Regions from separate parts of the Ornithinimicrobium flavum genome, predicted to be linked through region 1. Evidence: predicted binding sites of a transcription regulator. Region 1 holds the regulator's gene; the other holds the start of a gene.
What was found. Region 1 encodes HrcA, which represses chaperone genes, less so after heat shock. Its sites were predicted from a motif close to TTNGCACTCGNNNNNNNCGAGTGCNAA; they were not measured.
Positions count from the first base shown of each region.

Region 2: a site for HrcA is predicted at 5,659-5,685, ahead of groES (co-chaperone GroES). Genes of this name have one in related genera too.

Region 1 is NZ_CP038213.1:2,333,018-2,347,299, forward strand. Features, by position in the region: gene E3Z34_RS10940 (MFS transporter) at 74-1,105, opposite strand; gene E3Z34_RS10945 (16S rRNA (uracil(1498)-N(3))-methyltransferase) at 1,294-2,043, opposite strand; gene dnaJ (molecular chaperone DnaJ) at 2,045-3,169, opposite strand; gene hrcA (heat-inducible transcriptional repressor HrcA) at 3,256-4,275, opposite strand; gene fumC (class II fumarate hydratase) at 4,438-5,844, shown strand; gene E3Z34_RS10965 (DUF3097 domain-containing protein) at 5,882-6,739, shown strand; gene E3Z34_RS10970 (DUF4870 domain-containing protein) at 6,926-7,267, shown strand; gene hemW (radical SAM family heme chaperone HemW) at 7,694-8,971, opposite strand; gene E3Z34_RS10980 (hypothetical protein) at 9,101-10,015, opposite strand; gene trmB (tRNA (guanosine(46)-N7)-methyltransferase TrmB) at 10,221-10,991, opposite strand; gene lepA (translation elongation factor 4) at 10,988-12,850, opposite strand; gene E3Z34_RS10995 (GNAT family N-acetyltransferase) at 12,924-13,376, opposite strand; gene E3Z34_RS11000 (GNAT family N-acetyltransferase) at 13,386-14,282, opposite strand, start outside.
Region 2 is NZ_CP038213.1:2,653,605-2,667,886, forward strand. Features, by position in the region: gene guaB (IMP dehydrogenase) at 1-1,341, opposite strand, end outside; gene E3Z34_RS17730 (hypothetical protein) at 1,351-2,298, opposite strand; gene E3Z34_RS12455 (sigma-70 family RNA polymerase sigma factor) at 2,295-2,951, opposite strand; gene E3Z34_RS12460 (WhiB family transcriptional regulator) at 3,123-3,410, shown strand; gene groL (chaperonin GroEL) at 3,474-5,087, opposite strand; gene groES (co-chaperone GroES) at 5,195-5,491, opposite strand; gene E3Z34_RS12475 (phospholipase D-like domain-containing protein) at 5,831-7,099, opposite strand; gene E3Z34_RS12480 (class I SAM-dependent methyltransferase) at 7,151-8,413, shown strand; gene tsaD (tRNA (adenosine(37)-N6)-threonylcarbamoyltransferase complex transferase subunit TsaD) at 8,414-9,457, opposite strand; gene rimI (ribosomal protein S18-alanine N-acetyltransferase) at 9,450-9,935, opposite strand; gene tsaB (tRNA (adenosine(37)-N6)-threonylcarbamoyltransferase complex dimerization subunit type 1 TsaB) at 9,932-10,612, opposite strand; gene E3Z34_RS12500 (HD-GYP domain-containing protein) at 10,647-11,879, opposite strand; gene E3Z34_RS12505 (HD-GYP domain-containing protein) at 11,876-12,868, opposite strand; gene E3Z34_RS12510 (hypothetical protein) at 12,829-13,233, opposite strand; gene E3Z34_RS20315 (50S ribosomal protein bL37) at 13,645-13,719, shown strand; gene rsrA (mycothiol system anti-sigma-R factor) at 13,822-14,103, opposite strand; gene E3Z34_RS12520 (sigma-70 family RNA polymerase sigma factor) at 14,100-14,282, opposite strand, start outside.

The DNA.
Region 1 (14,282 bases):
ACCGACAGGGCGCCGACCCCGACCGCGACCGCGAGCGTGCCCACGAACGCGGTGTGGGGGGCGGCGGTGTAGGTCAGCCCGAAGACCACCCCCACGTGACGGCGAGCGCGAAGGCGCTCGTGAGTGCCTCACCGACCTGGAGGGAGGAGGAGTTCTTCCCGATCTCCGCCGGGGGCGAGAGGCGCATCGTCAGCAGCGAGGTCGTGGGGTAGGCCAGACCGACCCCCAGCGTGGCCAGGCCGTAGATCCCGATGATCACCCACCCGGGCCAGGACGCCCAGACGGCGAGGGCGAGGACGCCCATGAGCCCGGTGTAGAGGAGCACGCCGGTGAGCATGACGTGGTACCGGTCCGTGCCGGGGCCGAGCCTGCCCTGCACGAAGGAGCCCAGGGCCCACGCGACCGACGCGGCGGCCAGGACGGCTCCCGCCCCGGCCGGCGTGTAGGCGTACTGGTCCTGCAGCATGAGGGGCAGGTAGGCCTCCGCGGCCACGAAGGACCCGCCCACCGTGGCGCGGACGCCCACGACCGAGGGCAGCCCCCGGCCCAGGGTGAGGGTGCCCGGGGGGAGCAGTCGCCAGGCGGCCAGCGCCAGGACGGCCAGGACGACCGGGCCCACCACCCACTCGATCCCGTCGATGCGCTCGCCGGACAGGTTGAGCAGGCCGACGGCCGCGGCCGCCAGGACCGCCCAGCCGATCGTCGCCGGCCGCAGGTAGGGCGCGTCCGAGCTCGGGCGGGTGCCCCGCAGGGCCGGGCGCAGCACCGCCATTGCCACCACCACCAGCGGTGGCACGGACAGGAAGACCCACCGCCAGGAGAGGTACTCGACGACGGCGCCGGTGAACAACGGACCCACCAGGCCGGGCACGACCCAGGCCGCGGCGAGCAGGGAGAAGACGAAGGGTCGTCGCTCGTCCGGCACCAGCTGGGCGATGACCACGTAGAGGGCCACGGTCGCCAGACCGCTCCCCAGCCCCTGCAGGGCCCGGCCACCGACGAAGACCTCCATGGTGGGCGACAGCCCGGCCACGACCAGGCCCCGGCGAAGGCGAGGGTCCCGGCCTGCACCACGGGGCGTGGCCCGGCGCGGTCCGACCACCACCCGCCCACGACCATCCCGACGACGCTGGCCGCGACGGTGGCGCCGAAGGCCATGTTGTAGAGCGCGAAACCGTCCAGGGCGGACGCCACGGTGGGCATGGCGGCCCCGACCGCGATGTACTCCAGGGCGAAGAGCGCGATGAGCGCGGTGGCGCCGGCGGCGGTGGGCGCGCAGCGTCGGCTCGGGCCTCACCGCCACCTGCTGCGGGCGTTGAGCACGGCCAGGGCGGCCGGCCCGGCGGTGGAGGTGCGCAGCACCGTGGTGCCCAACCGGACGGCCCGGGCCCCGGCGCCGGTCAGCGCCTCCAGCTCCTGCGGTGAGACGCCGCCCTCGGGACCGACGACCAGGAGCACCTCGCCGGACGTCGGGAGCTCCACGGCACCCAGCGCCTCGGCTGCCTCCTCGTGCAGGACCAGGGCGAGCGTCGCGTCCCGCACCCGGTGCAGGAGGTGCTGCCGCGAGGCCAGGTCGGCCACCACCGGCACCCGGGCCCGGCGGGACTGCTTGGTCGCTGCGGCGACGGTCTGCTCCCACCGACGGCGCGCCTTCTCCGCGCGCTCCTCGCGCCACCGGACGATCGACCGGTCGGCCTGCCAGGGGACGATCTCGTCGACGTCGAGCTCGGTCGCCGCCTCCAGGGCCAGGAGGTCGCGGTCGCCCTTGGCCAGGGCCTGGACGAGCACCCACCGGGGCGAGTGCTCGGGCACGTCCTCGACCGCGTCCACGGCCAGGTCCAGGACGCTCCTGCCTGCCGCGGTGACGGTGCATCGCGCCAGCCGGCCGGCACCGTCGGAGATCAGGACCGGCTCGCCCGGTCCCAGCCGCTGGACGTCGGCGGCGTGCCGGCCCTCCGGGCCCTCGAGCCGATAGGCCGCCGGACCGGGGCCCGCCGCATCCCCCAGCGCCCCGAGGGGCACCAGGAAGAGGGGTGCCGTCACCTCATCGGCCCCGCAGCGCGTCCCAGAGCTTGCTGCCCCGGCGGCCGTGGGCGGCGCCGGCCATGCGACCGGTCGGACGCGACTCGCCACGGAGCTCGGCCAGCTGGGACATCAGCTCGCGCTGCTCGTCGGTGAGGGCGGTCGGCACCTTGACGTCGAGGTGGAGGATCACGTCGCCCCGACCCTCCTGCCGCAGGTGGGTGACGCCCTGGCCGCGCAGGGTGATCGTCTCCCCCGGCTGGGTGCCCGGGGGGAGCTCGACCTCGCTGCCGCCGTCGAGGGTCTCGACGGGCAGGGTGGCCCCGAGGGCCGCGGCCGTCATCGGCACCTCGAGGGTCGCGTGCAGGTCGTCACCGCGCCGGGTGAAGGTCTCGTGGGGCTCGACGGCGATCTCGACGTAGAGGTCCCCCGGCTCACCGCCGTAGGGCCCGACCTCGCCCTCGCCCCCGAGCTGGATCCGGGTGCCGGAGTCGACCCCGGCCGGCACCCTCAGGGTCAGGTCGCGGCGGGTCCGCACACGCCCCTCGCCCGAGCAGTCGAAGCAGGGGTGCTCGATGACGTCGCCGTAGCCCCGGCACGCCTGGCACGGACGGGAGGTCATGACCTGGCCCAGGAAGGAGCGCTGCACCTGCTGCACCTCGCCCCGCCCGCTGCAGACCTGGCAGGTCCGGGTGCCCGAGCCTGGCTGCGCGCCGGCGCCCGAGCAGGTGGTGCACAGCACCGCGGTGTCGATGTGGAGGGTCTCCTCGCCGCCGAAGACGGCGGTCGCGAGGTCGATGTCCAGCCGGACGAGGGCGTCGTGGCCGCGCTGGACCCGCGAGCGCGGCCCCCGAGCGCCGGCGGCCGTCCCGCCGAAGAAGGCGTCCATGATGTCGCTGAAGGTGAAGCCCTGGCCGAAGCCGCCCGTCGCCCCGCCGTAGGGGTCCTGCCCCCGGTCGAAGGCGGCCCGCTTGGCGGCGTCCCCGAGCACGTCGTAGGCCTGGCTGACCCGCTTGAACTCGGCCTCGGCGTCGGCACCGGGGTTGACGTCGGGGTGGAGCTGGCGGGCCTTCTTGCGGTAGGCCTTCTTGATCTCCTCGGCGGTGGCCTCGCGGGAGACCCCGAGATCGGCGTAGTAGTCGTTCACAGCGTGAGGCGTCCTTGGTGGTGGCGGGTCGGATGGGCTCTGGGATGGCTAACGGGCGAGGGCGCTCGGGTATGCCGTGAGATCGCTCACCCGTCGAGGATCTCGGCCACGTAGTGGGCGACGGCGCGCACCGTGGCCATGGCCTGCGGGTAGTCCATGCGGGTCGGGCCGACGACCCCCAGACCGCCGGCCGAGCCGTAGGTCGTGGCGATCACCGACGTGGTCCGCAGCGGCTCGTAGGGGTTCTCCGCCCCGATCGAGACGGCGAGGCCGTCGCCGTCCCCGAGGGACGCCATACCTCCCAGGAGCTTGAGGAGCACCACGTGCTCCTCAAGCGCCTCGAGGACCTGGGACAGGGAGGTCGGGAAGTCGCTGCCGACCCGGGCGAGGTTGGCCGTGCCGGCCAGCACCACGCGCTCCTCGGTCTGCTCCTCGGCGGCGGCAGCGAGCGCCCGGGCCACGGTGGTGGCGACGACCCGGTCCTCCGGGGCGACCCGGTCTGCCACGCCCGCGAGCCGGGCCGCGACGGCGGGCAGCGCCTCACCCGCGGCCAGCTCGTTGATCAGGGTGCGCAGGTGCGCGACCAGCTCGGGATGGTCGGTCACGTCGCGGCCGACCTCCACCACCCGCTGCTCGACCCGCCCGGTGTTGACGATGAGGACGATCATCAGCCGAGGGCCGCCGATGGGCACCAGCTCCACGTGGCGGACGGTGGAGCGTGACAGGGAGGGGTACTGCATCACCGCGACCTGGTGGGTCAGGCTGGACAGCAGCCGGGTCGTGCGGGCCACCACGTCGTCCAGGTCCACTGCGCCGTCGAGGAAACGGGCGATCGCCGCACGCTCGGCGCGGCTCATGGGCTTGACCTCGGAGAGCCGGTCCACGAACAGGCGGTAGCCGGCGTCGGTCGGGATGCGGCCGGCGCTGGTGTGCGGGGCGCTGATCAACCCCTCCTCCTCCAGCGCGGCCATGTCGTTGCGGACCGTGGCCGCCGAGACACCCAGCTGGTGCCGCTCGAGCAGCGCCTTGGACCCGACCGGCTCGGAGCTGCGGACGTAGTCCTGCACGATCGCGCGCAGCACCTCCAGACGTCGACCTTCGCTCATCCCCTCGCTCACCTCCGGACCTGGGATCGTCGTCGGGACGGACCGGGGCCGGGCGGCGCGGACCTCGCGGCGCACCCTGGCACTCCCGGGCACCGAGTGCCAGTCTACGTGGTCGGCGGCGGCAGGTGCAGATCTGCGGCGCCCCCCTCCTACGATGGGCGCATGAGCGAGGTGCGAATCGAGTCGGACAGCATGGGCGAGGTCGAGGTCCCGACGGACCGGTACTGGGGGGCGCAGACCCAGCGCAGCATCCAGAACTTCCCGATCGGCCGCGACACCTTCGTCTGGGGGCGGCCCGTCATCAAGGCGCTCGGCATCCTCAAGAAGGGGGCGGCGCAGGCGAACGCCGAGCTGGGCGAGCTGCCGCAGGACGTGGCCGACCTCATCGTGCGGGCCGCCGACGAGGTGATCGCCGGCGACCTGGACGACCACTTCCCCCTCGTGGTCTTCCAGACCGGGTCGGGCACCCAGAGCAACATGAACACCAACGAGGTGATCTCCAACCGCGCGATCGAGCTGGCCGGCGGGACGATGGGCAGCAAGACGCCCGTTCACCCCAACGACCACGTCAACCGCGGGCAGAGCAGCAACGACACCTTCCCGACGGCCATGCACATCGCCGTGCTGCTGGAGCTGCGCGACCGGCTCGAGGGGGACGTCGCGCTCCTGCGCGACACGCTGGCCGCCAAGGCGGAGGACTACGCCGACGTCGTCAAGGTCGGGCGGACCCACCTGCAGGACGCGACCCCGATCACGCTGGGGCAGGAGATCGGTGGCTGGGTGGCCCAGATCGACTACGCCATGGCGCAGGTGCGTCACGCCGGCCAGGGGCTGACCGAGCTGGCGATCGGCGGCACCGCCGTCGGCACCGGCCTCAACGCCCACCCCCGCTTCGGCGACCTGGCCGCGCGGCGGATGGGCGAGGAGGCGGGCCTGGAGCTGACCTCCGCGGCCAACAAGTTCGCCGCCCTGTCCGCGCACGACGCGCTGGTGCAGACCTCTGCGGCGCTGCGCACCCTCGCCGGGGCGCTGATGAAGATGGCGAACGACGTCCGCTGGCTCGCCTCCGGTCCGCGCAACGGGATCGGCGAGCTGGTCATCCCGGAGAACGAGCCGGGGTCGAGCATCATGCCCGGCAAGGTCAACCCGACCCAGGCCGAGGCGCTCACCATGGTCGCCACCCGGGTCTTCGGCAACGACGCGACCGTCGCCTTCGCCGGGACCCAGGGCAACTTCCAGCTCAACGTCTACAAGCCCGTCATGGTCCATGCCGTGCTGGAGAGCATCCGGCTGCTGGGGGACGCGAGCCGCGCCTTCAACGACGGGTGCGCCGTGGGTCTGGAGCCCAACACCGAGCGGATCGAGGCCAACCTGGCCAGCAACCTCATGCAGGTCACGGCCCTCAACCCGCACATCGGCTACGACAAGGCAGCCGCGATCGCCAAGAAGGCCCACAAGGAGGGCACCACCCTGCGCGAGGCGGCCCTGGCCAGCGGGGACGTGACCGGGGAGCAGTTCGACGCCTGGGTGGTGCCGGCCGACATGACCGGGCCGCGCGGGCGAGCCTGACCGCTGCCGGCGCCCGCACCGCATACCGTCGCCTGCTGTGAGCGACAGGTATGGGTCAGACGTCCTGAGCGGTGACTGGCGGGCCCCGACCCGCGGCCGGTCCCGGCCGGTCGAGGCCGAGACCGGTCTGGTCGTCGAGGACGTGGAGACCGGTTGGTGCGGCGCCGTGGTCCGCGTGGAGAAGGCCGGCGGCATGCAGGTCGTGCACCTGGAGGACCGGCGCGGACGGACCCGGGGGTTCCCGCTGGGTCCGGGCTTCCTCGTCGAGGGCGAGCCCGTCGTCCTCACCGTGCCCACGGCGGGGCGCAGCGCGGCAGCGACCGCCGCGGCCCGGACCCGGACGGCCAGCGGATCGGTCAAGGTCGTCGGTCACCGGGCGCGCGTGGCCAGCGGCTCCCGGATCTGGGTCGAGGGCCGGCACGACGCCGAGCTGGTCGAGAAGGTCTGGGGCGACGACCTGAGGGTGGAGGGCGTCGTCGTCGAGATGCTCGACGGGGTCGACGACCTGGCGGCCGAGATCCGCGCCTTCGCCCCCACCCCGGACCGCCGGCTGGGGATCCTCGTCGACCACCTCGTCCCGGGCACCAAGGAGAGCCGGATCGTGGCCGAGGCCGAGCGCGTCAGCCCCCACGCACGCATCCTCGGCCACCCCTACGTCGACGTCTGGCAGTCGGTGAAGCCGGCCCGGCTGGGGCTGACCGCCTGGCCGGTGATCGAGCGGGGGCGGTCGTGGAAGCACGGGGTCCTGGCCGAGCTCGGCTGGCCGCACGACTCCCAGGCGGACGTCGCGCGGGGCTGGAAGAAGATCCTGGGCACGGTACGTTCCTACAGTGACCTGGAACCGACGCTGCTCGCCAGCGTCGAAGAGCTGATCGACTTCGTCACGGTTCCATGACCTCCAAAGGAGTGAGCGCAATGACCCAGACTCCCCCCCCCCTACGGCGGCCAACCGCCCCGGACCTCTCCCCCCGGCCAGGGCCCCACCTACGGCCAGCAGCCCCAGGACCGCCCCGGCGCCGGCTACCCCGCCCCGCAGGGCGGCGACCGCCCGGGCTCCCCGGTGGACGGCGAGGAGCGCACGATGATGCTCGTCGCCCACCTGTCGGCCCCGGCCTCCATGCTGCTGAGCGTCGGGTGGCTGCCCTTCCTCGGCCCCCTGCTCGTGTGGTTGTTCTACAAGGACCGCAGCCGGGCCGTGCGGACCGCGGCCGCCGGCGCCTTTAACTTCAACATCACGATGACCATCGCCTCGGTCCTTACCTGGATCAGCGTGATCCTCACGCTGGGCATCGGCTTCCTCTGGGCGATCCCGATCTGGATCGTGCTCTTCCTCGTCCAGATCTGGGCGCACGTGCGCGGGGCCATGGCCGCCACCCGGGGCGAGGTCTACGACTACCCCTTCCAGATCCGGCTGCTCAGCTGAGCCGGCTCCCCGGCGGCTCGCCCGGCGTGTCAACCGCGACACGCCATACCCGAGAAAAAAGTGGCCGCCGGGGGGTTGCGCTCCGCACGGCGGAGGGCTAGACATGTCCTACGCACTCCCGCAAGGGAGAGCGGGTCGCAAGACTCGTCGAGGATTCGATGATCCGACCGGTGCTCGCACCTGTCGGTGAACACCCTGGTGATGCAGGGCAGAGCCTCAGACACCTTCGCGGCCGTCCGGTCCATCACGGCTGGTCCGTGGCCCGGTTCGCGGACTCATGCTCCGCGAACCGGGCCACACCTCTGTGCGCCTCGGACGTCGGCCCTGCTGGCTCATACCCGGCAGGGACTGCCTCATTGTGCGCCGCCCGGGTGCCGGGACGGCGACACCGCGGTGGCGTGTCGGTGAACTCCTCGACGGTCGGTCTCAGCGGTCCTCGGCCAGCAGCCGGTGGACCACGGTGTCGGCGAGCAGCCGCCCGCGGAGGGTGAGCACGACCCGGCCGCCCACCGCCGCACGACCGTCCACCAGCCCGTCGGCCACGAGCCCGGCCACGGCCGTGCGGCCGGCGCGCGTGAGCTCGGCCAGCGGCAGACCGTCGGCGAGCCGGACCCCCAGCAGCACCCGCTCGTCGGACCTCTCCGCGGGGCCCAGCACCTCCCGGGCGTGGGCGGGGCTGTCGCCCGCCCGCAGGCGGTCCGCGTAGGCACGGGGATGTTTGACGTTCCACCACCTCACCCCGCCCACGTGGCTGTGCGCGCCCGGCCCGACCCCCCACCAGTCGCTGCCCCGCCAGTAGGCCAGGTTGTGCTCGCACCGGGCCGACGGTGACCTGGCCCAGTTCGAGATCTCGTACCACCCGTACCCGGCGGCGGCCAGGACCTGCTCGGCCAGCTCGTACTTGTCCGCCTCGTCGTCGTCGTCGGGCGCCGGCACCTCACCGCGGCGCACCCGGGCGTGCAGCCTGGTCCCCTCCTCCACGACCAGCGCGTACGCGGACACGTGGTCGGGCGCCAGCGACGTCACCAGCTCCAGGCTGCGCCGCCAGTCCTCCAGCGACTCCCCCGGGGTGCCGTAGATGAGGTCGAGGCTGACCTGCATCCCGGCCTCCCGGACGGCCAGCACGGCCCGCTCGACGTTGGCCGGGTCGTGGGTGCGGTCCAGGGTGCGCAGCACGTGCGGGACCGCTGATTGCATCCCCACGCTGACACGCGTGAACCCCTGCGCCGCAAGCCTCCCGGCGACCTCAGGGGTGACCGTGTCAGGGTTGGCCTCAGTGGTCACCTCGGCCCCCGGCGCCAACCCCCACCGGTCCCGTATGTCGTGCAGCAGCCCACCCAGCTGCTCCGGCGCGAGCATCGTCGGGGTGCCGCCGCCGACGAAGACGGTCGACACCGGTGGCGGGCCGCTCCCGCCACCCCTGAGGACGGCGTCGGCCAGCGCGAGCTCGGCGTGGGCCGCGGCGAGGAAGGTGTCGGTCAGCGAGCGGCCCTCCGGCGAGGTCGCCCCCTTCCCCGGGATCGCGCCCCCCACCCCCAGCTCGGGCAGCGTGTAGGTGTTGAAGTCGCAGTAGCCACAGCGCACCCGGCAGAAGGGCACGTGGACGTAGACGGAGAAGGGACGGGACCCCATACCCTCCAGCGCCGCAGGCGGGAGCGAGCCGTCGGCCGGGGCGGGCTCACCGGGGGGGAACGCGGACGGCATACCCTGCAGTCTCCCAGACCTGCGGACCAGGACCGACTCAGTCGCGATCGGGGCACGTGCCCCGCTTCTGTCGACCGAGGCTCGACATCCCCGACGCAACGGGGCACCGGCCACGCTCACCGGCATGACTCAGGCGTGGCCGGGAAAGAAACGGCGCCATTCCTGGCTGCGGCGGCCGACGGGGAGTCCGCGTTGGTGGAAGATGCGGGCCAGCCGCTCCACGGTCCGACCGGGCGTCCGGTAGATGTCCTTGCCGACCAGCGTGACGATCCGCCACTCGGCGTCCTCGAACTCCTCCCGGCGCCCCAGGTCGGCCTCCCACTGCTCCTCACGTTCGACATGGTGCCGCCCGTCGTACTCCACGGCGGTCCGCGTGGCGCGGTCGCCGGCGTCGAGACGTCGGCGCAGGTAGCCGTGGTCGTCGTGGAAGCGGAGGTCGGTCTCGAGCTCCGGCAGCCCGGCGAGCACGCGGAGCAGCCGGCACCGGGTCTCCATCGGCGAGTCGACACCCTGGCGCACCAGTCGGGACGCTCGCCTGGCCAGCCGGGAGCCACGGCCGCTCGCGGCGTCGGCGGCGGCGACCAGTGCCTCGGGCGTGGTGCGTCCGCGCCGCACCAGGCTGTCGCCGAGGATGACGAGGTCCACGAGGTTGAGCTGCGCGGCCATGTCGAGGAAGGTGTCCACCGGGGTGGTGACGGGCACACCCCGGAAGACGGTCGGGACCCGGGCCGAGGAGTGGACCAGCACATCGCTGCGGTCGGAGCGGGGTGTCCCGCGCGGGACGCTGACGTGGAGCCGCTCGCTGAGCGGCGCCACCGCGCGGTAGAGGGCCGCAGCCGTGTGGTGGGAGACGAACGCCGCCCGATGCGTGGCGAGCAGTGCCGCCCTCGCCTCGACGTAGCCGTCGACCTTGACCTGGTGGGAGATGTAGACGCCCCGCAGGAGCAACCGGTACCGGCCGGACGTCAACGCATGGTGCGTGATTCCGGCGGCCAGGGCCGCCTTCCGGCTGAAGGGCTTGGTGGTGTCGAGCTGCGGGCGCATTCTCCGACCCTGCCCTGTTGCGCAGCCGATCGGCGGAGGTTGTCCACAGGCGTGCAGGGCCGTCGGCATGACCCGGGTCGCCGCACCCACCCACCTCCCCCAACACCAGCGAGTGCCCCGGTCGCGTCGGCCGTTCGGGCGCTCGATCGACGTTTCCGGGGCACGTGCCGCCGCCGGGGGCCGCCGCCGGGGGCCGTCGCCGGGTCTACCGCAGGGCGTAGGCGAGGTCGGTGATGGTGCGACCCGCCTCGGTGCCGCGCCGCTCGAAGCGGGTCACCGGCCGCAGCGGCGCCCGGTCGGTCGACACCAGCCGCAGGCGCGGCTCGGCGCCCACGACCTCGCGCATCGCCACCGCGTAGTCGTCCCAGTCGGTCGCCAGCCGCCAGGTGCCGTCCGGCGTCAGCAGGTCGGCGACCGTGGCGGCGAACTCCGGGGTGACGATCCGTCGCTTGTGGTGGCGTGCCTTGGGCCACGGGTCGGGGAAGAAGGTCCAGACCTCGCGCACCGTCCCGGGCTCCAGCATGGTCCGCAGGGACACGGCGGCGTCCGCCTCCACGACGCGCAGGTTGGGCAGCGCCGCACCCCCCGTCGCGGTCTCCATCTTGGCCAGGGCGTGCCCGATCCCGGGCCGCCAGACCTCGAAGGCCAGGAAGTCCCGACCGGGCTCCTGCAGGGCACCGGCGACGAGGGCGTCACCGGACCCCGACCCGACCTCGACCACGAGGGGGGCCCGCCGCCCGAAGACCTCCTCCGGGTCGAGCCGGTAGGCCGGGTCCACGACCGTGGACCCCTCGCCCGCGGGTCGCGGCACCTCGAGCACGACGCGATCGGCCCACCGGTCCCACGCCGCCTGGTGGGTGCGCGGCATGCGCCCGCCCCGCCGGGTGAACGACCGGGTGCGGGCCAGCGGCCTGGGCCCGATGACCGGGTGGCGCAGGGCGAAGTGGCCGGGCGGCGGCGTCGGGGAGCCGGTCACTTCTTGGTCTTCTCGACCGCCGACCCGTCCTGGGAGAGCGCGGCGATGAAGGCCTCCTGCGGCACCTCGACGGAGCCGACCATCTTCATCCGCTTCTTGCCCTCCTTCTGCTTCTCCAGCAGCTTGCGCTTGCGGCTGATGTCACCGCCGTAGCACTTGGCCAGCACGTCCTTGCGGATGGCGCGGATGGTCTCGCGGGCGATGACGCGCGCCCCGATCGCCGCCTGCACCGGCACCTCGAACTGCTGCCGCGGGATGAGCTCCTTGAGCTTGCCCGCCATCTGCACGCCGTAGGCGTAGGCCTTGTCGCGGTGCACGATCGAGCTGAAGGCGTCCACCGTGTCGCCCTGCAGCAGGATGTCCACCTTGACGAGGTCGGCCTCCTGCGTCCCGTCGGGCTCGTAGTCGAAGGACGCGTAGCCGCGGGTGCGGGACTTCAGGGCGTCGAAGAAGTCGAAGACGATCTCGGCCAGCGGGAGCGTGTAGCGCATCTCCACCCGCTCCGGGGAGAGGTAGTCCATCCCCCGCAGGGTGCCCCGCCTGCTCTGGCACAGCTCCATGATCGCGCCGATGAACTCGCTGGGCGCCAGGATCGTGCTGCGCACGACCGGCTCGGTGATGGAGGCCACCCGGCCGGAGGGGAACTCGCTGGGGTTGGTGACCTCGATGACCTGCCCGTCGTCGAGCCTCACCTCGTACTCCACGTTGGGGAGGGTGGAGATCAGGTCCAGGTTGAACTCGCGCTCCAGGCGCTCCCGCACGATCTCGAGGTGCAGCATGCCCAGGAAGCCCACGCGGAAGCCGAAACCCAGCGCGGCGGAGGTCTCCGGCTCGTAGACGAGCGCCGCGTCGTTGAGCTTGAGGCGGTCCAGGGCGTCCCGGAGGATCGGGTAGTCGGAGCCGTCGATCGGGTAGAGACCCGAGAAGACCATCGGCCGCGGCTCCTTGTAGCCGGCCAGCGCCTGGGTAGCCGGGTTGCGCTCCCCCGTGACGGTGTCGCCGACCTTGGACTGGCGGACGTCCTTCACCCCGGTGATGAGGTAGCCGACCTCGCCGACCCCCAGCCCCTTGCACGCCACCGGCTCCGGGCTGCTGACACCGATCTCGAGCAGCTCGTGGGTGGCGCGCGTCGACATCATCGCGATCCGCTCCCGCGGTGACAGGTGCCCGTCGATCACCCGCACGTAGGTGACCACCCCGCGGTAGGTGTCGTAGACCGAGTCGAAGATCATCGCCCGGGCCGGGGCGTCGGCCCTGCCGACCGGCGGCGGGATCAGCTCGACGATCCGGTCCAGCAGCTCCGTGACCCCCTCGCCCGTCTTGCCGGAGACCTTCAGGACCTCCGACGGGTCGCAGCCGATGAGACCGGCCAGCTCCTCGGCGTACTTCTCCGGCTGGGCCGCCGGCAGGTCGATCTTGTTGAGGACCGGGATGATGGTGAGGTCGTTCTCCATCGCCAGGTAGAGGTTGGCCAGGGTCTGCGCCTCGATGCCCTGCGCCGCGTCGACGAGCAGCACCGCCCCCTCGCAGGCGGCCAGGCTGCGGCTCACCTCGTAGGTGAAGTCCACGTGCCCGGGAGTGTCGATCATGTTCAGGACGTGGGTGCCCGCCTCGACGGCCCAGGGCATGCGCACGGCCTGGGACTTGATAGTGATCCCCCGCTCGCGCTCGATGTCCATGCGGTCGAGGTACTGCGCCCGCATCTGGCGCGCGTCGACGACGCCCGTCTCCTGCAGCATCCGGTCGGCCAGGGTGGACTTCCCGTGGTCGATGTGGGCGATGATGCAGAAGTTGCGGATCAGCTCGGGCGGGGTGGCCGCCGGCTGGGGCACCGTGGCGGGGCGGGCAAGGGGTGACACGCTGGGTCTCGACCTCGTCAGGTATGTCGTGGGCTGGGCAGTCCTCCCAGTGTCCCACGGCTCGCGGGTGAGGTCAGTCCGCGGCCACCGCGGACGGGCCGAGGAAGCGGACGAAGGCCCGGAGGCGACCGTCGCCGTGGTCCCGGATCTCGGCATACCCCAGCGACTCGTAGAAGGACCGCTGACCCGGCTCGTCGTCGGTGAGCAGCACCTGCTGGCGCACGTGCGCGAACGGCTCCATCGCGGCCTGCACCAGGGCCCGGCCGACGCCCTCGCGCTGCAGCTCGGGACGGACGAGCACGTCCTGGAGGTAGGCGACGCTCGCCCCGTCGGACAGCACGCGGGCCAGACCCAGCAGGTCACCGTCGTAGCGGGCCGTGACGACCCGGGTGGAGCCGTCGACGGCGGCCTCCAGGGCGTCCGGGTCGGTGGTGTAGGACGTCCATCCGACGGCGTCGTAGAGCGTCAGCAGCTCCTCGCGGCTCGGACGTTCATCGGCGGTGATGACGATCTCGTGGGAGGCCACGCCCCTACCCTAGACCGGCCCGGTGCCGTCCGCAGGCGGGTCCACCTCGGGCCCGTGCACCCGCTCGCGCGGCTCGACGGTCTGGGCGGCGATCAGGTCGGGCACGCTGAGCAGCCCGACGGCGTAGCGCTCGGCGAACGGGTCCCACACGCGGTACTCCGCCAGCGCGGCCCGCTTGGCGTCGCAGGCCGCGGTGGAGAGCGGGACCGGGCTGCCCAGGGACTCGTCCACGAGGTCCACCGGCACGTGGAAGAGGCAGTCCTCGACCACACCCTCGGCGTGAGCCTGCCGCACCGCCTCCCCCGCCGCCGCGTGGTCGGGGTGGGGATCCAGGTAGGACATCGTCCGGTGGCTCGCCCCGGGGTGGAGGCGGGCCATCTCCTCCACCACCGTGCGCACCAGCTCGACGCTCAGCTGCCCGTCGGGGAGGTCCTTGACGTGGACGTCGGCGGGCGCCACACCCAGGTGGTGCACGGAGCGGCGCAGGTCCGCCACCCGGCTGCGCTCGAGGCCCTCCCGCGTCACCTGCTGCCCCAGGCGTTCGTTGATCCACGGCAGCACCCTCGAGGCCCCGCCGCTGGTGAGGGATACCACCACCGTGCGCCGGTTGCGCTCCGACCAGATGCTGGCCCCCATGTAGATGGCCTCGTCGTCGGGGTGGGGCACGTAGTAGACCACCGGCGGTCGGGCCCGGTGCAGGACGGCCCTCGCCGCCCCGACCGCCAGGGTGCGGGCTGCGTGCCGGGGCCCCCGCGCCTGCCGCCCGCGCCGCAGGTCACGCTCCTGGCGCTCGAGCTCCACGGCGGCGCTGCGCTCCCGGTCCTCCCGCACCCGGTCGGCCCGCACCTGGGCGTCCACCGGCGGCGGGGGCCCGCTGCGCAGCCGCACGGGTGGGGCGGCCGCCGT
Region 2 (14,282 bases), 320 kb from region 1:
GACCGCGCCGCGGTAGGCGACCTTGCCCTCCACGCCCTCCGGGACGAGCTGGTCGTCGCTGGCGACCTCGGCCTGGAAGTAGCGGTCCTTGGAGAACGACTGCTTGCCGCGCGAGCTCATCGCCGCCAGGGAACCCATGCCGCGGTAGGCCTTGAACTGCTTGCCGTTGACGAAGATCAGCTCGCCGGGGCTCTCCTCGCAGCCGGCGAGCATCGAGCCCATCATCACCGTCTCGGCCCCCGCCACCAGCGCCTTGGCGATGTCACCGGAGTACTTCAGCCCGCCGTCGGCGATGACCGGGACACCCGCCGCCCGAGCCACCTGGGCGGCCTCGTGGACCGCGGTCAGCTGCGGCGCCCCCACCCCGGTGACCACCCGGGTGGTGCAGATCGCCCCCGGGCCGACGCCGACCTTGACCGCGTCGGCCCCGGCCTCGACGAAGGCTCGGGCCCCCGCGCCGGTGGCGACGTTGCCCCCCACCACCTGGACGTGCCGGGTGGCCGGGTCGGTCTTGAGCCGTCGGACCATGTCGATGAGCAGCCGCACGTGGCCGTGGGCCGTGTCCGCGACGAGGACGTCGACACCGGCGTCGACGAGAGTGGTCGCCCGCTCCCACGCGTCGCCGAAGTAGCCGATGGCCGCACCGACCAGCAGCCGGCCCTGGTCGTCCTTGGAGGCCCGCGGGAACTGCTCGCTCTTGACGAAGTCCTTGACGGTGATGAGGCCCTGCAGCCGGCCCTGGTCGTCGACGAGCGGCAGGCGCTCGCGCTTGTGCGCCCGCAGGATCGCGGTCGCCTCGTCGTGGCTGACGTCGGCGGGGGCCGTGACGAGGGGCGTCGGGGTCATGATGTCCCGGACCAGGGTGCGCTCCCACTCGGCCACGGGGGTGAAGCGCAGGTCACGGTTGGTGCAGATGCCCAGGAGCAGCCCGTCCGGGGCCACGACCGGCAGGCCGGACACGCGGTACTGCCCGCAGACGTTGTCGAGCTCCTCGAGGGTCGCGTCCGGACCGATGGTGATGGGGTTGGTGATGCGTCCGGTCTGGGTCCGCTTGACCAGGTCCACCTGGTAGGCCTGGTCCGCGGTCGACAGGTTGCGGTGCAGGATGCCGATCCCGCCCTGCCGGGCCATGGCGATGGCCATCCGGGCCTCGGTCACGGTGTCCATGGCGGCCGACACGAGCGGCACCCGGACCGACAGCTCACGGGTCAGCCGCGAGGTCGTGTCGATCTGGTCCGGCGCCAGGTCGGTCTCCCCGGGCAGCAGCAGGACGTCGTCGTAGGTCAGGCCGACACGGGCGAACGCGGGAGGCAGGTCGGGCACGTCGTCGCCAGGGATCATGCCGCGATTCTACGGCTGGGCCGTCGGAGGGGCGGGCACGGGAGGCGGGGCGGAGGTGGACCCCGGGGGCGCGGTCGGGATGGGCGGGGCCGGTGAGCTCGGGGGCGGTGGTGCGGGCGTCGGCGGGGTCGGGACGGGAGGTGCCGCCGGCGGACGGGTCGGGACGGGAGGTGCCGTCGGCGGACGGGTCGGGACGGGAGGTGCCGTCGGCGAACGGGTCGGGACGGGAGGTGCCGCCGGCGGGTGGGTCGGGTGCGGGGGGACGGCCGGGTGCGTGCCCGGCCCGGGGGCACGCGTGGGACCGGGCTGCGGCGGAGCCTCGCCGGGCGGGCCACCGGCAGGCGGGGGGCCGCTCCGGGTGGTCGGTGCGGACCCCCCTGGCCCGGAGCCCGGCCGGGCGACCTCGTTCACGACGGTGGCCGCGGGCGTGGCGGTGTCCTGTCCTGCCGAGGGCGAGGACGCGGGCGTGACCGCCCTCGACTGCGTCGACGGGACGGTGGTCCGGGACGGTTCCGCTCCTCGACCCTCGGACGGGTCCGGGACCGCCAGGGCGCCGCCCGGCCCCGGATCCGTGCCACGACCGGGTTGCGGCCCCAGGGGGAGGACGTCGCCGGCCGGTGGCCGCACCGACTCCGGCAGCAGGTGCACGAGGGCCCCGCCCACCGAGGAGACCACCGGCACCTGGGCAGCGGTCAGGGCGGCCGCCACGGACGACCCGGTCATGAGGGCCACCACGAGCATCCCACCCGCGGCGAGCCTGCCCCGGGAGCGCGCGGCCGGCGACCCCGGGCTGCGGGCGGGCCGGGCCGCGCCCTCCGAGGTCGGCCCGTCGACCTCGGCCGCCCAGACCGCCAGGGCCAGCACGAGCGGGTCCGGGTCGGCCGCGGGAAGGGGACGGCGAGCCGCGACCAGGTCCAGGAGGCGGTCGGAGTCGTGGAGCGGGCCCAGGTCGTTCACAGTCCCTCCCTCGCCCAGCGCTCGCGCAGTTCACGCAGGGCCCGGTGCTGCGCCACCCGGACCGCCCCGGCCGACATCCCCAGCGCGTCGGCCGTCTCCTGCGCGGAGAGCCCCACCCCCACCCGGAGCACCAGGATCTCCCGCAGCCGGGACGGCAGTGAGGAGAGCATCGACCAGGCCCGCGCCGCCTGGTCACCCTCGACGACGGTGCGCTCCGCGCTCTCGGCCACCGAGTCGAGGAGGTCGGACCGGTGGTGGTCCACCGGCACCGGTTGACGGGCCTGGGTGCGCCCGGCGTCGGCCACCTTGTGCGCCGCGATGCGGTAGACGAACGCCTCGAACGGCACCCCGCGGTCCTCGTAGCGGGGCAGTGCCGTCATGACGGCCATGCACACCTCCTGCGCCACGTCGGCCGCCAGCTCGGCCGCCGCGGGGTAGGTCCCCAGCCGCGCCCGGGCATACCGGTGGGCCATCCGGTGGACACCCTCGAAGAGATCCCGTCGGGCGTCCTCCTCCCCCGCCCGCGCCAGGTGCACCAGGGGGGCGAGCCCGCCCGCGGCCGGCCCGCCGGTCTCCGCGACGAGTCCGGCGAGGGGCGCGGCGGTCCGCGCATCCCCCTCGGGCCCCCAGGACGCTAGTTCGGGCAGCCCCACGTGGCCCACCTCCCTCGAGTCCTCCGCCACGGCTGATCGGCCCCACGATAGCGACCCTACGGCCCGGCGGGGAGGAGACACAGATCACACCGCGAGCCCCACCCCCGCCCCCGGCCACGCGGTAGACATGGCGGGTGAGCACTACCGCTGCGCCCGAGCAGCCCTGAGACCGTGGTCGAGACCGCCCGGCAGCCGGGACCGGTGGCCGACCTGTGGGAGTGGCAGTTCCAGGGTGCCTGCCGCACCACCAGCCCCGAGGTGTTCTTCCACCCCGAGGGTGAGCGAGGGCCGGCACGCCGGCACCGGGACGAGCGCGCGAAGCAGGTGTGCGCCTCCTGCCCCGTCCTGGAGCAGTGCCGTGCCCACGCCCTCAGCGCGCGGGAGCCCTACGGCGTGTGGGGCGGGATGACCGAGGACGAACGGCTGGCGTACTACGCGGCCACCGACCCCCCGGGCTGAGGACGCCGGAGGGCCCCGGACAGCCGTGCTGTCCGAGGCCCTCCTGGATGCCCGTGCGAGGGGTCAGTGGCTGTGACCGTGCCCGTGGGCGTGGTCGTCCTCGTCCTCCTCGGGCTTGTCCACGACGAGGGTGTCCGTGGTCAGCACCATCGAGGCGATGGAGGCCGCGTTGCGCAGGGCCGAGCGGGTGACCTTCACCGGGTCGATGACCCCGGCCTGCAGGAGGTCGCCGTACTCCCCCGTCGCCGCGTTCAGGCCCTGACCCGCGGACATCTCGGCGACCTTGGCGGTCGCCACGTAGCCCTGGAGACCGGCGTTCTCGGCGATCCAGCGCAACGGCTCCACGGCCGCCTTGCGGACGATCGCGGCACCAACGGCCTCGTCACCGGACAGGTCGAGCTCGTCGACCGCCACGGAGGCGTGGATGAGGGCCGAGCCGCCACCGGCGACGATGCCCTCCTCGATCGCGGCGCGCGTCGCGGACACGGCGTCCTCGATGCGGTGCTTCTTCTCCTTCAGCTCCACCTCGGTGTGCGCACCGACCTTGATGACGCAGACACCGCCGGCCAGCTTGGCGATGCGCTCCTGCAGCTTCTCCCGGTCCCAGTCGGAGTCGCTGGCCGACGCCTCGGCCTGCAGCTGCGCCACGCGGTCCTGGACCGCGGCGTGGTCCCCGCCGCCTTCGACGATCGTCGTCGCGTCCTTGGTGCACACGACCCGACGCGCGGAGCCCAGCACCTCGAGGCCGACGGTCTCCAGGGACAGCCCGACCTCCTCGGCGACGACCTGGCCACCGGTGAGGATCGCCATGTCCTGCAGCATCGCCTTGCGGCGGTCCCCGAAGCCGGGGGCCTTGAGGGCCACCGCGTTGAAGGTGCCGCGGATCTTGTTGACGACGAGGGTCGAGAGAGCCTCACCCTCCACGTCCTCGGCGATGATGACCAGCGGCTTGCCCGCGCCGACGACCTTCTCCAGCAGCGGGAGCAGGTCGGCGACCTTGGAGACCTTGCCCTGGTGCAGCAGGATCAGCGCGTCCTCGAGGACGGCCTCCATCCGCTCGGTGTCGGTGACGAAGTAGGGCGAGAGGTAGCCCTTGTCGAACTGCATACCCTCGGTGAAGTCCAGCTCCATCGCGGTCGTGGAGGACTCCTCGACCGTGATGACGCCGTCCTTGCCCACCTTGTCGAAGGCGTCGCCGATGAGCTCGCCGACCGTGGTGTCCTGAGCCGACAGGCTCGCGACCTGGGCGATCTCGTCGCGACCCTCGATCTCCCGGGCGGTCTCCAGCAGGCGCGCGGAGATCGCCTCGACGGCGCGGTCCATGCCCCGCTTCAGGCTGCCGGGGGCGGCCCCGGCGGCGACGTTGCGCAGGCCCTCCTTGACCATCGCCTGGGCCAGCACGGTCGCGGTCGTCGTGCCGTCACCCGCGACGTCGTTGGTCTTGGTCGCGACCTCCTTGGCCAGCTGGGCACCGAGGTTCTCGTACGGGTCGTCCAGCTCGACCTCACGGGCGATGGTCACGCCGTCGTTGGTGATCGTGGGGGCGCCCCACTTCTTGTCGAGCACGACGTTGCGGCCCTTGGGGCCCAGCGTCACCTTGACGGCGTTGGCCAGGGCGTCGACGCCCCGCTCCAGCGCCTTGCGGGCGTCGTCGTTGAACTGCAGCTGCTTCGCCATGGGCAAACAGCTCCTTTCACAGGTATGGGGTGGGAAGCGCGAGCGCCCCGCCGCACCACGCCCGTGGGGCGGGTGTGGCGGGGCCGCTCACCGGTGCTGAGAGGTCGTCAGCCGACGATCGCGAGGACGTCGCGCGCGCTCAGGATCAGGTACTCCTGGCCGCTGTGCTTGATCTCGGTGCCGCCGTACTTGCTGTAGATGACGCGGTCGCCGACCTTGACGTCCATGGGGACGCGCTCGTCGCCGTCCTCGTTCCAGCGACCCGGGCCGACCGCCAGGACCTCGCCCTCCTGGGGCTTCTCCTTGGCGGTGTCCGGGATGACCAGGCCGGAGGCGGTGGTCTGCTCGGCCTCGACGGCCTGGACGACGATGCGGTCCTCGAGCGGCTTGATGGAAACCGACACGGTTACCTTCCCTTTCGTGGGGTCGGCCGGTGGGTGGTCCACCGGCCCTGTGGTCTGGTGCGTGAACACCACTCCCTCCGCTCCCGCCCACCGCCGTCGCGGGGATCGGTCGGCGCTCGCGGCTGGCACTTGCGTGCCGGGAGTGCTAAGTCGAATCTAGGCACGGATTAGCACTCGGTCAAGCCGAGTGCCAACAGGCGGGGGGCTCCGCCCCCCGACCACCCCCCGACACCCACCAGCAGTCGGGGGGCTCCGCCCCCCCGACGACCCCCCGACACCCACCAGCAGTCGGGGGGCTCCGCCCCCCGACCACCCCCCGACACCCACCAACAGTCGGGGCTAAAGCAGCACCTGCAGCGGACGGAGGAACCGGCCGATCGCCTTGCGCGGCCAGGGGCGGTCCTCCCAGTCCTCGAGCAGCACCTCGTCACAGTTCTCCAGGTCGGTGCGGAAGATGTCCTCCATGACCGCGGCCTGGTCGGGGTCGGTGACCTCCAGGTTGATCTCGTAGTTGCCCTGCAGCGAGAGCCGGTCGATGTTGGCGGTGCCGATCGTGGCCCACCGGCCGTCGACGGTCATCGTCTTGGCGTGGACCATGACGTCGCGGTAGAGGTGCAGGTGCACTCCCCCCTCGAGCAGCTCGGAGTAGTAGGAGTGGGACACGACGTCGGCCAGCACGTGGTTGGAGCGCGCGGGCATGATGACCCGGACGTCCACCCCCCGGTTGGCCGCGGCCAGCAGCGCACCCTTGATCTCACGGTCCGGGATGAAGTAGCCCTGCGTGATCCAGACCCGGTGCCGGGCCCGGTCGATGGCCTCCAGGTAGAGCGCGCGCACGGGGTAGATGACGCGGCTCGGCTCGTTGCGGGCGGCCACGATGGAGGGGTCCCACACGTCGGTGCCGCTGTCGGGAAGGATCGGGCCGTGGCCCCTGGCCCGGTGCCGGTTCCAGAAGTCGACGAAGGCGTTCTCGAGCTCCCACACCGCCTGCCCGGTGACCCGGACGTGCGTGTCCCGCCAGCTGTCCGCATACGTCGACCCGATGTTGTAGCCGCCGACGAAGCCGACCCGCCCGTCCACCACCAGGATCTTGCGGTGGTCGCGGCCGGTGCTGCGGATGTCGATGATCGGCAGCCAGGTGCGCATGACGGGGAAGCGCAGGACGTGCACCCCCTCGGGGAACTTCTGGAAGGCGCGCGGCACGACCAGGTTGGCGAAAGCGTCGTAGACCACGCACACGAGCACGCCCCGCTCGGCGGCCCGCACGACGGCGTCCTTGATGGTCTGCCCGACCTCGTCGCCCTTCCAGATGTAGGACGCGAGGTAGACGAAGTCCTGGGCGGCGTCGATGGCCTCGACCATGTCGTCGTACAGGTGCTGCCCGAAGGTGTAGGTCCTGAGCTCGTTGTCCTCGACCCGGGCGGTCTGCGGAGCGTGCTCCGGCACGAGGTGGGGATCTACCTCGCGCCTCTTGCGCAACGCGTCCGCCGCCACGATCCCCGCGGCCAGCGTCAACTGACCGGCCAGCGTCGCCGCCGCCACCCGCAGCGCCGCGGTGCGGCTGCGCCGGATGGCTCGGTGGACCTCGGGCGAGAGCAGACGGGGCATGACGCCAATCTAGTGGTCGGCCGCGGCCGACCCGCACCGCACAATGGACCGGTGAGCCCTGACGCCCTGACACCGGCCGCCGAGCTGATGCGCCGGCTGCGGGACGGCCCGGCCCGCACCCTCCTGGACACGCTGCCGCCCTACGACCCCGACGAGGTGCTGAGGCTGACGTCCAGGCTGCGGGCGGAGGGCCACGACACCGAGCTGGTCGCGGCCGTGCTGACCCAGTCCCGCCTCCGGACCCGCGCCGCCGCGCGTCTCGGGCCGCTCGCGCGAGGGCTGCTCCTCACGGCCGACGGTCTGGAGCAGGCCACCCGACCCGCCGTGGCCGCGCGTCACGCGGCACGTCTGCGGGCGGCAGGTGTCGCCCACGTGTGGGACCTGGGCGCCGGGCTCGGGCTGGACGCCGTCGCGCTGGCCGACGCCGGCCTGGCCGTGACCGCGGTGGAGCGGGACCCCGAGGTGGCCGAGGCGGCCGCCGCCAACCTCTCCGCCTTCCCCCGGGCCCGGGTCGTCCGCGCCGACGTGGCGGACGTCCCGGTCGGCCCCGAGGACGGCGCGTGGCTCGACCCGGCGCGCCGGACGCCGGGGGTCGCCGACAGCACGGGACGGACCCGGCGCCTCTTCCGGCTCGACGACCTGTCCCCCTCGTGGCAGGACGTGCAGGCGGTGGCCGCGACGGCCGCGGCCACCGGCGCCAAGCTCTCCCCCGGGTTCTCGGCCTCCGACCTCCCTCCGGGGGCGGAGGCGGAGTGGGTCTCGATCGACGGCGACGTCGTGGAGTGCGCGGTCTGGTGGGGCCGCGCGGTGCGCGCCCCGGGTGTGAGCGCCGTCGTGGGCACCTCCGCCCCGGACGGCTCGAGCTGGGTCACCGTCGCGCCGGTCGACGACCCACCTCCCCCGCTGGCCGCGGGTGCAGCGGTGATGCCGTGGCTGGCGGAGCCGGACCGGGCCGTGCTGGCGGCCGGCCTTCCGGCCAGCCTCGCAGCCCTGGTGTCGGGGCAGGAGCTCGACCCCGGCGTCGGGTATGTCGCCGCACCGGAGGTCCTCGACGTCCCGTGGGCGCGGTGGTATGCGGTGGAGGAGGTCCTGCCCCTGCACGCGCGGACCGTCGGGGCCTGGCTGCGCGCCCGTGGGGTCGGCCGGGTCACCCTCAAGAAGCGGGGGGTGCCGACGCGACCCGACCGCTTCCGTGCCGACCTGCGCCTGCGGGCGGGCCGGTCCGCGGCCGAGGCGACGATCGTCCTGACCCGGGTCGGCGGCACCCCCTCCGCCCTCGTCGTCCGCCCGGTCGGGACACCCGGGGACGGGTGATCAGGCGCTGACCTGCGTGACCGGCTGGGAGGAGTCGGCGGGGAGGTCGAGCCTGGACGCCTCCCGGCCCCGCAGGACCATCTCGGCCCCGAGGGCGGCCACCATGGCCCCGTTGTCGGTGCACAGGCCCGGACGTGGCACCCGCAGGCGGATGCCGGCGGCGTCGCAGCGTTCCTGGGCGAGGGCCCGGAGGCGGGAGTTGGCGGCGACCCCGCCTCCGATGAGCAGGTCGTCCACGCCGTGCTCCGTGCACGCCAGCACGGCCTTGCGGGTGAGGACGTCGACCACGGCCTCCTGGAAGCTCGCGGCGACGTCGGCGACCGGCACCGGCTCCCCGCTGCGCTCCCGGGCCTGGACCCAGCGGGCCACCGCGGTCTTGAGCCCGGAGAAGGAGTAGTCGAAGCGGTGCCGCTCCATGTCGCGGCCGCCCGTCAGCCCCCGCGGGAAGTCGATGGCGACCTGGTTGCCCTCGCGGGCCATCCGGTCGACGTGGGGCCCGCCGGGGAAGGGGAGCCCCAGGAGCCGGGCGACCTTGTCGAAGGCCTCTCCCGCGGCGTCGTCGATGGTGGCGCCCAGGGACCGGATGTCGTGGGTGACGTCGGGGACCAGGAGCAGGTTGGAGTGCCCGCCGCTGACCAGCAGCCCCATGGTGGGCTCCGGCAGCGGGCCGTGCTCCACGATGTCCACGGCGACGTGGGCGGCCAGGTGGTTCACGCCGTAGATGGGGACTCCCAGGCCGACCGCGAGCGCCTTGGCCGCCGCGACACCGACGAGCAGGGCCCCGGCCAGTCCGGGTCCGGCGGTCACCGCGACGGCGTCGACGTCCTGCAGCCGCACGCCCGCCTCCCGGCAGGCGCGGTCGATCGTCGGCACCATGGCCTCCAGGTGGGCGCGGCTCGCGACCTCCGGCACGACCCCCCCGAACCGCGCGTGCTCGTCGACGCTGCTGGCGATCGCGTCGAAGAGCAGGGTGCCACCTCTGACGAGGCCGACGCCCGTCTCGTCGCAGCTGGTCTCGATGCCCAGCACCAGGGGTTCACTCATGACCGACCAGCTCCTTGCGCAGGACGAGGGCGTCGACGGGTGGTGCCCCGGTCGACCGGTAGTAGCCGGGGCGGGTACGCACGGGGCGGTACCCGTGCCGCCGGTAGAGCCCGAGAGCAGCCCCGTTGTCCGCCCTGACCTCCAGCATCACGCTGTCTGCTCCCGAGGCGAGGGCCCGTGCGTGGAGGGCGTCGAGGAGGCGGGCCCCCACCCCACGCCCCCGCGCCGCGGCGTCCACCGCGACCGTCATGATGTCGGCGACGTCACCGGCCAGGTCGAGGCCGGCCTGACCCAGCAGATGGTCCGGGTCCTCGGACCCGTCGGTCACGGCCACGACGTAGGACCGTCGCGGTCGCTGCGCCAGCTCGGCCCAGAACGTCGCCTCCGGCCACGGGTCCTCGGGGAAGGCGGCCCGTTCCAGGCGGGCCATGGCCGGTATGTCGCGCCAGTGGGCGTCCCGCAGCACGACGGCGCTCACCGAGCCGGCCCCGTCGGCCGCGCGACGGCGTCGGGCCGCCGGAGGTAGAGGGGCTCGGGCGGGAGCAGGCCGCCCGGCGCGTCCGGATGGCTGCCCTCGCGGAGGGCGACGGCCAGCGCGGCCAGGACGCCCGGGGAGACGTCCACCGGCCCGTCCGGGAGCGGGGTGGCCAACGCCTCGGGATACAGGGCCGGCCCCCGACCCACGGTGGGCAGGTCCCGCACCGCCCGGGGCAGGTCGGCCGCTCGGGAGACGTCCGGGCCCTCGAGCCGGCGAGCCCCGTGGGCAGCGACGGCATACCGGGCCCAGTAGACCTCCTTGCGCCGGGCGTCGGTGGCGACCAGCAGCTCGCCCTCGTGCCGGCCCACCACCGCGTGGGCGAGGGCGTCCAGGGAGCACACGCCGTCCGGGGTGGGCAGGTCGAGGCTGCGCGCCAGCACCAGAGCGGTCACCACGCCGACCCGCAGGCCGGTGAACGGCCCGGGACCGACCCCGCAGACCACCGCCGTCAGGTCGTGACGGTCCACGCCCGCCCAGGTCAGGGCCTCGACGACCGCCGGGGCGAGCAGCTCCCCGTGGCGCCGAGCGTCCTCCCGCACCACCTCGGCCAGCACCCTCCGGCCGTCGTGGACGGCTGCGCCGATGGTGGAGGTGGACGTGTCGATCGCGAGCAGCACCCGCCCAGGCTAACGGGCCTGGTGCCACCTCACCTCAGACCCGCAGCCCGCCCCTGGAGGAGGCGGGCAGGTCACCCCGTCGCTCCAGCAGCTGGATGAGCGCCTCGACGACGCGAGGGTCGTAGTCGTGCGGGGTGTTGCGGACGAGCCGGTCGACCGCCTGGGCGGGGCCGTCCGCCCCGGCGAGCCGCACCGCCCGCCCGGTGAGGTCGTCGTAGGCCGAGGCCACCCGCACGACTCTCGCCGCCAGCGAGACGTCACCCCGCTCCTCGGCCCGGTGGTGGGGGACGCCGACGTCGGCGACGACCGCGGCCAGCCTCGACAGGTCGGCCGTGCGGGCCAGGATCGCCGCGCCGGTGCCCGCGATCCGACGCTGGTCCCGGGCGGACACCTCGACGGTCGCCCCGCCGGGGATGGGCCGGGTCAGACCCACCTGCCCGATGTCGTGGAGGAGGGCGGCCGCCTCCACGTCCGGCAGGTCGGTCTCGTGGACACCGACCTCGCGGGCCAGGGGTACGGCCAGGGCAGCCACCCGGTCGCTGTGCCCGAGGCTCGTCAACCCAGCCTCCTCGGTGAGCCGCGCCAGGGCGACGATGGTCTGCCGCTGGGCCAGCCGGATGCGCCGCTGCCGTTCGACCGCCGGTTGCAGCAGGAGCAGCGGGACGAGGAAGAGCACCAGGGAGAGCGGCCCCAGGAGCTCCAGGCTCAGGGCCATGACGGTCGCGGTCGTCGCGGTCGCCAGGGCCAGAGGGCCGTGCCGGCCGACGTCCTCGCCGAGCTGGATGCGCAGGTGGGCCCGTGCCCTCACCGACCGCAGGACCGACCTGGTGACCAGCGGCGTGGCCACGGCCAGGACGGCGGCAGCCAGCATGAGCGCCGCCACGAGCACCGGACGACCGGGGTCGTGCAGCGCCCGGTGGAGGACGGTGTCACCACCGGGCAGCGGGAGGCGGACGAGGACCCCGGCCACGAGCATCACCGCGAGGAGGCGGACGAGGTCGGGGACGATGTGCGAGAAGTCACGACGCACACCGCTGGCGACCAGCACCGCGGTCACGGCCACCAGCACCGGGCCCAGCAGACCGGTCAGGGAGTCCTCGGGGCCCCGCACCGGCCAGGACCACCCGGTGGCCATGGCCAGCGCCAGGGCGGTCGCCTTCGACAGGGGGGCGTCCCGCACCAGGGCCGGGGTCGACATCCGCCACACCTCACCCGCGACCATGGCGACCAGGGCCACCGCGGCGACCACGATCTGGTCGGGGCTCACGCGCGTCGTCCGCTCGCCTCGGGCTGCCAGTGCGCGAACGCGTCGCTGACCTCCGGGAGGTCGTGGTTGGGCAGGGTGGGGCGCCCCGGGATGTCCACCATCTCGGCCCGGCGGCGTGGCTCCGAGTCCTCGTGCCTGGGCCGGGCGGCGCCGCGCCACCGGGCCACGACGACCGCCAGGGATCTGACGACGTCGGGGTCCAGGTGCGTACCCTCCCGCGACTGCAGCTGACCGAGGGCCTCGGAGGGGTCCAGTCCCGGACCGTCGGGCGCCTCGGTCAGGGCGTCGAAGGCGTCCGCCACGGCGATGATGCGCGCCGCACGCGGGATGTCCTCGCCCACCAGACCGGCGGGGTACCCGTGCCCGTCCCACCGCTCGTGGTGGTGGGCGATCGCCGGCAGCGCACCGGCCAGGAAGTCCAGGCCGCGCAGGGCGGTGACCCCGGCCTGGGGGTGGGAGCTCACCGTGCTCAGGTAGCTCACCTCCCCCACCTCGGACGCGGTGAGCAGCTCGGTCCGGACCGCCACGAACCCGATGTCGTGGAGGAGAGCCGCATACCTCAGCTCCTCGGCGGCCTGGCCGCCCAGCCCCAGGACGCTGCCCATGGACTCCGAGAGGGCGGCCACGCGAGCGCTGTGCCCGACCGACGAGGGGTCGGCCTCCTCCAGGGCCGCCACGAAGCTGGTCACCGTCTCCTGGTGCTCGTGGAAGGCCAGGCCGGCCCGGCCGATCGTCCAGTGCGCCACCAGCAGAGGCCCGACGACGAAGACGGCCGCCACCGGCCCGAGACCCACCGGACCCCAGAGGACGACGAAGAGGAACCCGATGACGACGTGCGCCAGGTAGCCCCACCCCACGCTCCGCAGCGCCTGGGCCATGACGGTCCAGACCCGGGTGCGACGCACGGCGACGGACATCAGGCTGACGAAGAGGGCGTTGGCCAGGGTCATCACGCCGTACGCGCCCAGCAGCGGCAGGCCGACCTCCACGAGCAGGCCCGGTGCGTCCTCGGCGGCCGCGCTGACGTGGAGACCGCCCAGCAGCTTGTAGGTGACTCCCCGATGGCGCCGACAGCACCGGTCATGGCCCCGTTGAACAGGCGCGCCCGCCAGGTGCGGGCCCGCACGTCCACGAGGAAGGAGATGGCCCCGATCAGGGACGCCCCCGTCGGACCGGCGAGCGGGATGGCCGCGGCCAGGACGACGGTGACGACGGTGACCGCGAGGTGGGGGCTGAGCCGTCGCTCCCGGAGGAGGACCCCTGCGCCCCCGAGGATCGTCAGCGGGACGAGCGCCCGGGCCTCCAGAGGCACCGGCTCCCCGACCCAGCGCCACCCGATGTAGGCGACCACCACCGCGGTGCACCCCAGACCAGCGATGAGGAGGAAGACGGGGGTATGCGAGAGGCGCGGGCCCGCCGGACCCGCGCCTCTGGCCTCATCGGCAGCGGACGTCAGTCCTCCCACATGATGATGTCGATGACGGCGGACAGCGCGTCGAGGGCGCCGGTGGTCAGAATGTCGGAGAGCAGCTGCAGCATGGGCGGATCCTTTGCTCGGTCGGGCCCCCAGGGCTGGGGCCGGCGCCGGGGACGGGGGGCCGGCGCGCTTCGTCCAGCGTGTCACACGGGCACCGCGACTGCCAGCCCGGAGCCCGGCGTGCGGCGCTTCTTGAACAAGTCTTTACCATTGGTGTGGCGTGGGTCACATTCTCTCCCTGTGAGAGACTTGTCGCGAGCACCGTCCCACGACACGAGGAGGATCCTGATGAGCAAGCGAGGCCGCAAGCGCCGCGACCGCAAGAAGAAGGCCGCCAACCACGGCCGCAAGCCCAACGCCTGAGCGAAGGGTTCGCCGCCGACGCGACAGGGCCGACCGGGGATCCGGTCGGCCCTGTCGCGTCCCTGGGTGCGTTCGTCGCCGGTGGCGTCCGGGACCGCGCTCTCAGTCCTGCTCTCGACGGACCACGGTGACACCCGTGATCCGCGTGAGGATCTGCGCCCGCAGCTGGGGCGGGGCGGCCTGCCGGGCACAGGCCCGACGCACGAGCGCCTTGAGCAGCAGGTCACGTTCGTACTCGGCCAGGCAGGACCCGCAGTCGTCCAGGTGCGCCTGGATCCGGTCGCGGTCCAGCGGCCCGGTCTCGTTGTCGACGAACTCGAACAACCGCAGCACGACGTCGGAGCAGTCTGCGGGCCGGTCCTGCCCGCTCTCGCCGAAGGTCACCGCTGCACCTCCTCGGGCCGGACGAAGCCGCGCTCGGCGGCGTAGTCGGTGAGCAGCTCACGCAGCTGCTTGCGGCCCCGGTGGAGCCTGGACATGACCGTGCCGATCGGGGTGTCCATGATCTCGGCGATCTCCTTGTAGGAGAAGCCTTCGACGTCCGCGAGGTAGACCGCCAGCCG